2 regions of the Litchfieldia luteola genome follow, and region 1 is predicted to be linked to the other one. Evidence: a T-box and tRNA genes for the amino acid it is inferred to sense, from the RefSeq annotation. Region 1 holds a T-box; the other holds one or more tRNA genes.
What was found. The T-box of region 1 lies ahead of pheS (phenylalanine--tRNA ligase subunit alpha). A T-box ahead of a tRNA ligase gene usually reads a tRNA of that ligase, here a tRNA-Phe.

Region 1 (3,383 bases):
TTTTTCGCCATCAAAAGCACGTCTTACTAAAATTTCGGTAGAACCAAGTCGATCATAGTCAAATGCATGAAGCGGCTGACCATATTCAAGTAAAACATAATTTGTAATATCAACTACGTTATTGTGTGGGCGAATACCCGCAGACATTAGGCGTGTTTGAAGCCATAATGGAGATGGTCCAATTTTTACATTTTTAACTATTCTAGCTACATATAAAGGATTATCTTCACTTGCTTCTACTGATAGTGATACATAACTACTTGTTTGCTCAGAATTAGTTGATAATTCAATCGAAGGAAACTTTACGTCTCTTCCAAGAATAGCTGCAACTTCATAGGCAACTCCAAGCATATTTAAGCAATCTGCTCTATTTGGTGTGAGCCCGAGTTCCAGGATTTGATCATCTCGATTCAGTTGCGCTAACGCATCTGTGCCAACTTCCACATTATTTGGGAAAACAAAGATTCCTTCAGAGAATTCCTTTGAAACAAGCTTTGATTCAATCCCAAGTTCTTGTAGTGAACAAATCATCCCATGTGATTCCTCACCACGAAGTTTTGCTTTTTTGATTTTAAAATTGCCTGGTAAGACTGCTCCAACCTTAGCAACAGCCACCTTTTGTCCTTTGTCTACATTAGCCGCTCCACAAATAATTTGAACTGTTTCTTCCTCACCAATATCAACAAGACATTTATTTAACTTTTCAGCATCTGGATGCTTTTCACGCTCTACTACATAACCTACGACGACTCCACTAATACCTTCATTTAATGTTTCAATACCTTCGACTTCAATTCCACTTTTCGTGATCTTATCTGCTAGTTCTGATGCAGTAATTCCAGTTAAGTCAACATATTCAGACAACCATTTATAAGAAACAAACATGTTGTGAATTCCCTCCTTCAATTAAGCTCTTTTAAATTGATTTACAAAACGCATATCATTTGTGTAAAAATGACGTATATCATCAATACCATACTTCAGCATTGCAATTCGCTCAGGACCCATACCAAATGCAAAACCAGTATACTTCTTCGAATCGAAGCCCGCCATTTCAAGCACATTCGGATGTACCATTCCAGCACCTAGAATTTCGATCCAGCCTGTTTTTTTACATACATTACAGCCTTTTCCACTACAGATAAAACATGATATATCCATCTCTACTGAAGGCTCAGTGAACGGGAAGAAGCTAGGACGTAGACGAATCTCTCTGTCTTCACCGAACATTTTTTTCGCGAACACTTCTAAAGTTCCTTTTAAATCACTCATGCGAATGTTTTCATCAATGACTAGACCTTCAATTTGCATAAATTGATGTGAATGAGTAGCATCATCATTATCGCGTCGATACACTTTTCCTGGGCAGATTATTTTAACAGGACCTTTTCCTTTATGCTTCTCCATTGTTCTTGCTTGAACTGGTGAAGTGTGAGTACGCAGCAAAATTTCTTCTGTTATGTAGAAGGAATCTTGCATATCACGTGCAGGATGGCCCTTAGGTAAGTTTAATGCTTCGAAGTTGTAGTAGTCCTTTTCAACTTCTGGTCCTTCTGCAATGGAGTAGCCCATGCCTAAAAATAAATCCTCTATTTCTTCAATTACAGCTGTTAGCGGATGGTGATTACCCACTTTAACTGGGCGTCCTGGTAAGGTTACGTCGATTGTTTCTGAAGCTAGCTTCTTTTCGACTTCTGCCTTTTCAAGTTCAGCTTGTTTTTCAGCGATTTTTTCTGTTATCGACTCACGCACTTCATTGACAAGAGCTCCCATTAAAGGGCGTTCTTCTGCTGATAATTTCCCCATTCCTCTTAATACTTCAGTAATTGGGCCTTTTTTTCCTAAATACTCTACACGAACATCGTTAAGTGCTTTTAAATCATTAGCTGCTTCAACTTTTGCGATTGCTTCTTGTTGAAGTTCTTTTAAACGTTCCTTCATTTGTAATCCTCCTTAATAATGGTCTATTGAGTAATACCTAAAAAAAACAAAAAACCCCGCCCCTAAAAAAGGGACGAGGATATCATCGCGGTACCACCCTTGTTAACAGATAATAACTTTATCTGCTCACTTGATTTTGATAACGGTAAAAACCGGTACACCTTTACGTAGTTTGATTATACGGTCCTGGTGTCGACTCAAGAGGTGAATTCACTTAACATTTCCATAAAAATGCTCTCAGTCTATGGCATTTTCTCCCTTAATGGATACCTTTAAGCTACTCTACTCTATCATAGTCATTCATTTTATATTAAATCGTTTATTATTATAGTATACGGATTTCTATTGTGCAACTCAATCCACTATTGCCTATTTTTTTTATTTATGAGTGCAAATGGGATATATAGTATGAAAAACATAGCCAAGGCTACAAATTCTAACGATAAAATATACCATGGATAAGGACCTAGTAAATCAATTAGACTTGGGTTACTAGGTTTATGAGCTAGAAACATGTAGTTGCCGCCTGTGATTTTATTTATAGTAAATACGAAGACAGCAATAATATTTATCGCCAAAAATGCTTTAAGGACTGACTTCAATGTAGGTATATATTTTTCAATCCAAATCATATAAAAGCTGGCTACTATTATTGCGATGTGTGCCAGGAAAAAATGAAAATAACGATAGTGCGGAAAATCATAAAATAACTCCGGAGTCAGCATTGCCTGTAGAGCACCACCCACTCCTAAAAAATAGGTGACTTCAAATAATAGATAATTCCTGGTGACTAACATAAAAACACTTAAAATGAGGGAGATTGAACATAGTTGAAAGGGTAAGGTATCAACAGCGTCCCATACACCTGTGTAATTATACCAAATGGTAAGTGTAACCTCACTTAATACAAGGATCAATATTAGTAAGATTCTTACACTTTGCCCCCATACTGTACCTCTTATCTGCTCCCTGTAAAAATAGAGTAGGAATGCAAGAAAAACTAGTAGACCTACCATAATAAGATGGCTACCTGACAAAAACTGAAAAGGCTCTCCTTGATTTGTCCGACCAAAGAAATGTTCGATAATACTCCCTCCCCACATTAGTTTTGTAGATGGTACAACAATATTCCCGTTGCAACAGCTACGTTAAGTGATTCACTTTTCCCGTGAATCGGTATGTAGAGATTCTTAGTTGTTCGATTTAGTAGAATTGGATTCACTCCACTACCCTCATTACCTACTAACAAAGCAAATGATTGCTTTGCTGTCACTTCTTTATAGTATACTGCTCTATCATCTAATGCAGTACCATATATGTCAATTTTTTCTTCTTGAAGACTCATAATCCATTCTTCTAAATTAGCCTTAATGATAGGGAGATGAAAAATCGCACCCTGAGTAGATCGCACAACTTTTGAGTTGTAAACATCTACACATCCC
Region 2 (3,383 bases), on a different contig from region 1:
GCAATACCCTGTTGAGCAAGGCCCCAGGCAATATCACGAAAAGGCTTATATGCAAATGCTGTTTCATCCTGATCACTCGGACCTGAACCGTGTATCAAAACAACAGCTGGAAGCGCCTCTTGATTATCTTTCGGTAGGGTTAAAGTACCATTTAACTCATATTCAGTATTTTCACCGACAATAATCTTCTCTTCCACTACTTCCTCTTTAAATACCTTCTCTTCATTTGCACATCCAGCTACAACCAGTAGCATTATTAACATTAACAACTTTTTACTAATTCGTAAAACATTCACTAAATGTCACCTCTATTTCAAAAAATAACGAGAAACTCGATAGAAAATATGTAAATAAGTGTCCTAATAGCTTATACGTTACAATTTATAAAAGGTTTCTTCCAAATTGTAATTGATGGTTTAAAGTGAATGTGAGTAGAATGCATTGATTATTTGAGCTAACAGTTATAGTTAAATGAGAACATAAAAAAACCTCACACAATTAAGTGTGAAGCTTGATTTATCAGCGTTTTTAGCTATCTAGTAATACCGGTGGCCGGGGTCGAACCGGCACTCCAGAGGAACACGATTTTGAGTCGTGCGCGTCTGCCAATTCCGCCACACCGGCAAAATATTGCCATTATTCGTATGTCTAAGTTGAAAATATGCCGAGGACCGGAATCGAACCGGTACGGTAGTCACCTACCGCAGGATTTTAAGTCCTGTGCGTCTGCCAGTTCCGCCACCCCGGCATGATAAAAAGGATGGTCTTTTTTGGAGGCGACACCCGGATTTGAACCGGGGATAAAGGTTTTGCAGACCTCTGCCTTACCACTTGGCTATGCCGCCGTCTGGAGCGGAAGACGGGATTCGAACCCGCGACCCCCACCTTGGCAAGGTGGTGTTCTACCACTGAACTACTTCCGCAAAATGGCTGGGCTAGCTGGATTCGAACCAACGCATGACGGAGTCAAAGTCCGTTGCCTTACCGCTTGGCTATAGCCCAATGAAGAAGCTCTATTGATAAAATATTATTTAAAATAAAATGGGGCGACTGATGGGAATCGAACCCACGAATGCCTGAACCACAATCAGGTGCGTTAACCACTTCGCCACAACCGCCATAGACAAAAAAATTTGGCAGGGGCAGTAGGAATCGAACCCACACCGGAGGTTTTGGAGACCTCTGTTCTACCGTTAAACTATGCCCCTATTAAGTTTTAAAAAAAATGGTGGAGGGGGACGGATTCGAACCGCCGAACCCGGAGGGAGCGGATTTACAGTCCGCCGCGTTTAGCCACTTCGCTACCCCTCCACAAAAAAAGGAATGGTGCCGGCGAAAGGAGTCGAACCCTCGACCTACTGATTACAAGTCAGTTGCTCTACCAACTGAGCTACACCGGCAAATTATTAATTTGTATTAAAAAATGGTGGCTCAGGACGGAATCGAACCGCCGACACAAGGATTTTCAGTCCTTTGCTCTACCAACTGAGCTACTGAGCCAACATATGGCGGTCCCGACCGGGATCGAACCGGCGATCTCCTGCGTGACAGGCAGGCATGTTAACCGCTACACCACGGGACCTTGGTTGCGGGGACAGGATTTGAACCTGCGACCTTCGGGTTATGAGCCCGACGAGCTACCGGACTGCTCCACCCCGCGATAATAAATATGAAACGTTATTTTCGCTTTGCGAAAAAACGTTGGTGGAGGATGACGGGATCGAACCGCCGACCCCCTGCTTGTAAGGCAGGTGCTCTCCCAGCTGAGCTAATCCTCCAGATGTGTTTAATGGTGACCCCTACGGGATTCGAACCCGTGTTACCGCCGTGAAAGGGCGGTGTCTTAACCGCTTGACCAAGGGGCCAATATATAAGTTATAGTGGCGGAGAGCAAGGGATTCGAACCCTTGAGACAGTGGTAACCGCCTACACGATTTCCAATCGTGCTCCTTCGACCACTCGGACAGCTCTCCAGAATGGCTCCACAGGCAGGACTCGAACCTGCGACCGATCGGTTAACAGCCGATAGCTCTACCACTGAGCTACTGTGGAATATTAGGAAATACTATTTATTAAAATACAAGCCTAGCAACGTCCTACTCTCACAGGGGGAAACCCCCAACTACCATCGGCGCTGAAGAGCTTAACTTCCGTGTTCGGCATGGGAACGGGTGTGACCTCTTCGCCATTGTCACTAGACTTATTTAATAAGACAATTTCTATTATAATATCTTTATAGAAATTATCAAGAGGAAATTTTTGTTCCTTCAAAACTAGATAACGATAAGACATTCAAGTAAAGAATAAGTGGTTAAGTCCTCGAACGATTAGTATCAGTCAGCTCCACACGTCACCGCGCTTCCACCTCTGACCTATCAACCTGATCATCTTTCAGGGTTCTTACTAGCTTGCGCTATGGGAAATCTCATCTTGAGGGGGGCTTCATGCTTAGATGCTTTCAGCACTTATCCCTTCCACACATAGCTACCCAGCGATGCCCTTGGCAGAACAACTGGTACACCAGCGGTGTGTCCATCCCGGTCCTCTCGTACTAAGGACAGCTCCTCTCAAATTTCCTACGCCCACGACGGATAGGGACCGAACTGTCTCACGACGTTCTGAACCCAGCTCGCGTACCGCTTTAATGGGCGAACAGCCCAACCCTTGGGACCGACTACAGCCCCAGGATGCGATGAGCCGACATCGAGGTGCCAAACCTCCCCGTCGATGTGGACTCTTGGGGGAGATAAGCCTGTTATCCCCGGGGTAGCTTTTATCCGTTGAGCGATGGCCCTTCCATGCGGAACCACCGGATCACTAAGCCCGACTTTCGTCCCTGCTCGACTTGTAGGTCTCGCAGTCAAGCTCCCTTGTGCCTTTACACTCTGCGAATGATTTCCAACCATTCTGAGGGAACCTTTGGGCGCCTCCGTTACATTTTAGGAGGCGACCGCCCCAGTCAAACTGCCCACCTGACACTGTCTCCCATGCGGATCACGCATGAGGGTTAGAATTTCAATACAGCCAGGGTAGTATCCCACCGATGCCTCCACCGAAGCTGGCGCTCCGGCTTCTACGGCTCCTACCTATCCTGTACAAGCTGTACCAAAATTCAATATCAGGCTGCAGTAAAGCTCCACGGGGTCTTTCCGTCCTGTCGCGGGTAACCTGCATCTTCACAGGTACTATAATTTCACCGAGTCTCTCGTTGAGACAGTGCCCAGATCGTTACACCTTTCGTGCGGGTCGGAACTTACCCGACAAGGAATTTCGCTACCTTAGGACCGTTATAGTTACGGCCGCCGTTTACTGGGGCTTCGATTCAGAGCTTCTCTTGCGATAACCCCTCCTCTTAACCTTCCAGCACCGGGCAGGTGTCAGCC

Region 2: it has a tRNA-Phe gene. The T-box ahead of pheS (phenylalanine--tRNA ligase subunit alpha) is inferred to sense a tRNA for this amino acid. The anticodon was not compared.

The regions. Positions count from the first base shown of each region.
Region 1 covers NZ_JAGGKM010000004.1:286,370-289,752, forward strand. The annotation lists gene pheT (phenylalanine--tRNA ligase subunit beta) at 1-885, opposite strand, end outside; gene pheS (phenylalanine--tRNA ligase subunit alpha) at 907-1,941, opposite strand; T-box leader at 2,008-2,244, opposite strand; gene J2Z26_RS13460 (YwaF family protein) at 2,304-2,978, opposite strand; gene J2Z26_RS13465 (TrmH family RNA methyltransferase) at 3,044-3,383, opposite strand, start outside.
Region 2 covers NZ_JAGGKM010000001.1:961-4,343, reverse strand. The annotation lists gene J2Z26_RS00095 (alpha/beta hydrolase family protein) at 1-296, opposite strand, end outside; tRNA gene J2Z26_RS00090 (tRNA-Leu) at 544-624, opposite strand; tRNA gene J2Z26_RS00085 (tRNA-Leu) at 663-748, opposite strand; tRNA gene J2Z26_RS00080 (tRNA-Cys) at 772-845, opposite strand; tRNA gene J2Z26_RS00075 (tRNA-Gly) at 849-923, opposite strand; tRNA gene J2Z26_RS00070 (tRNA-Gln) at 928-1,002, opposite strand; tRNA gene J2Z26_RS00065 (tRNA-His) at 1,043-1,118, opposite strand; tRNA gene J2Z26_RS00060 (tRNA-Trp) at 1,135-1,208, opposite strand; tRNA gene J2Z26_RS00055 (tRNA-Tyr) at 1,227-1,311, opposite strand; tRNA gene J2Z26_RS00050 (tRNA-Thr) at 1,325-1,400, opposite strand; tRNA gene J2Z26_RS00045 (tRNA-Phe) at 1,425-1,500, opposite strand; tRNA gene J2Z26_RS00040 (tRNA-Asp) at 1,507-1,582, opposite strand; tRNA gene J2Z26_RS00035 (tRNA-Met) at 1,584-1,660, opposite strand; tRNA gene J2Z26_RS00030 (tRNA-Val) at 1,703-1,778, opposite strand; tRNA gene J2Z26_RS00025 (tRNA-Glu) at 1,791-1,865, opposite strand; tRNA gene J2Z26_RS00020 (tRNA-Ser) at 1,882-1,973, opposite strand; tRNA gene J2Z26_RS00015 (tRNA-Asn) at 1,978-2,052, opposite strand; rRNA gene rrf (5S ribosomal RNA) at 2,084-2,199, opposite strand; partial or broken rRNA gene J2Z26_RS00005 (23S ribosomal RNA) at 2,308-3,383, opposite strand, start outside.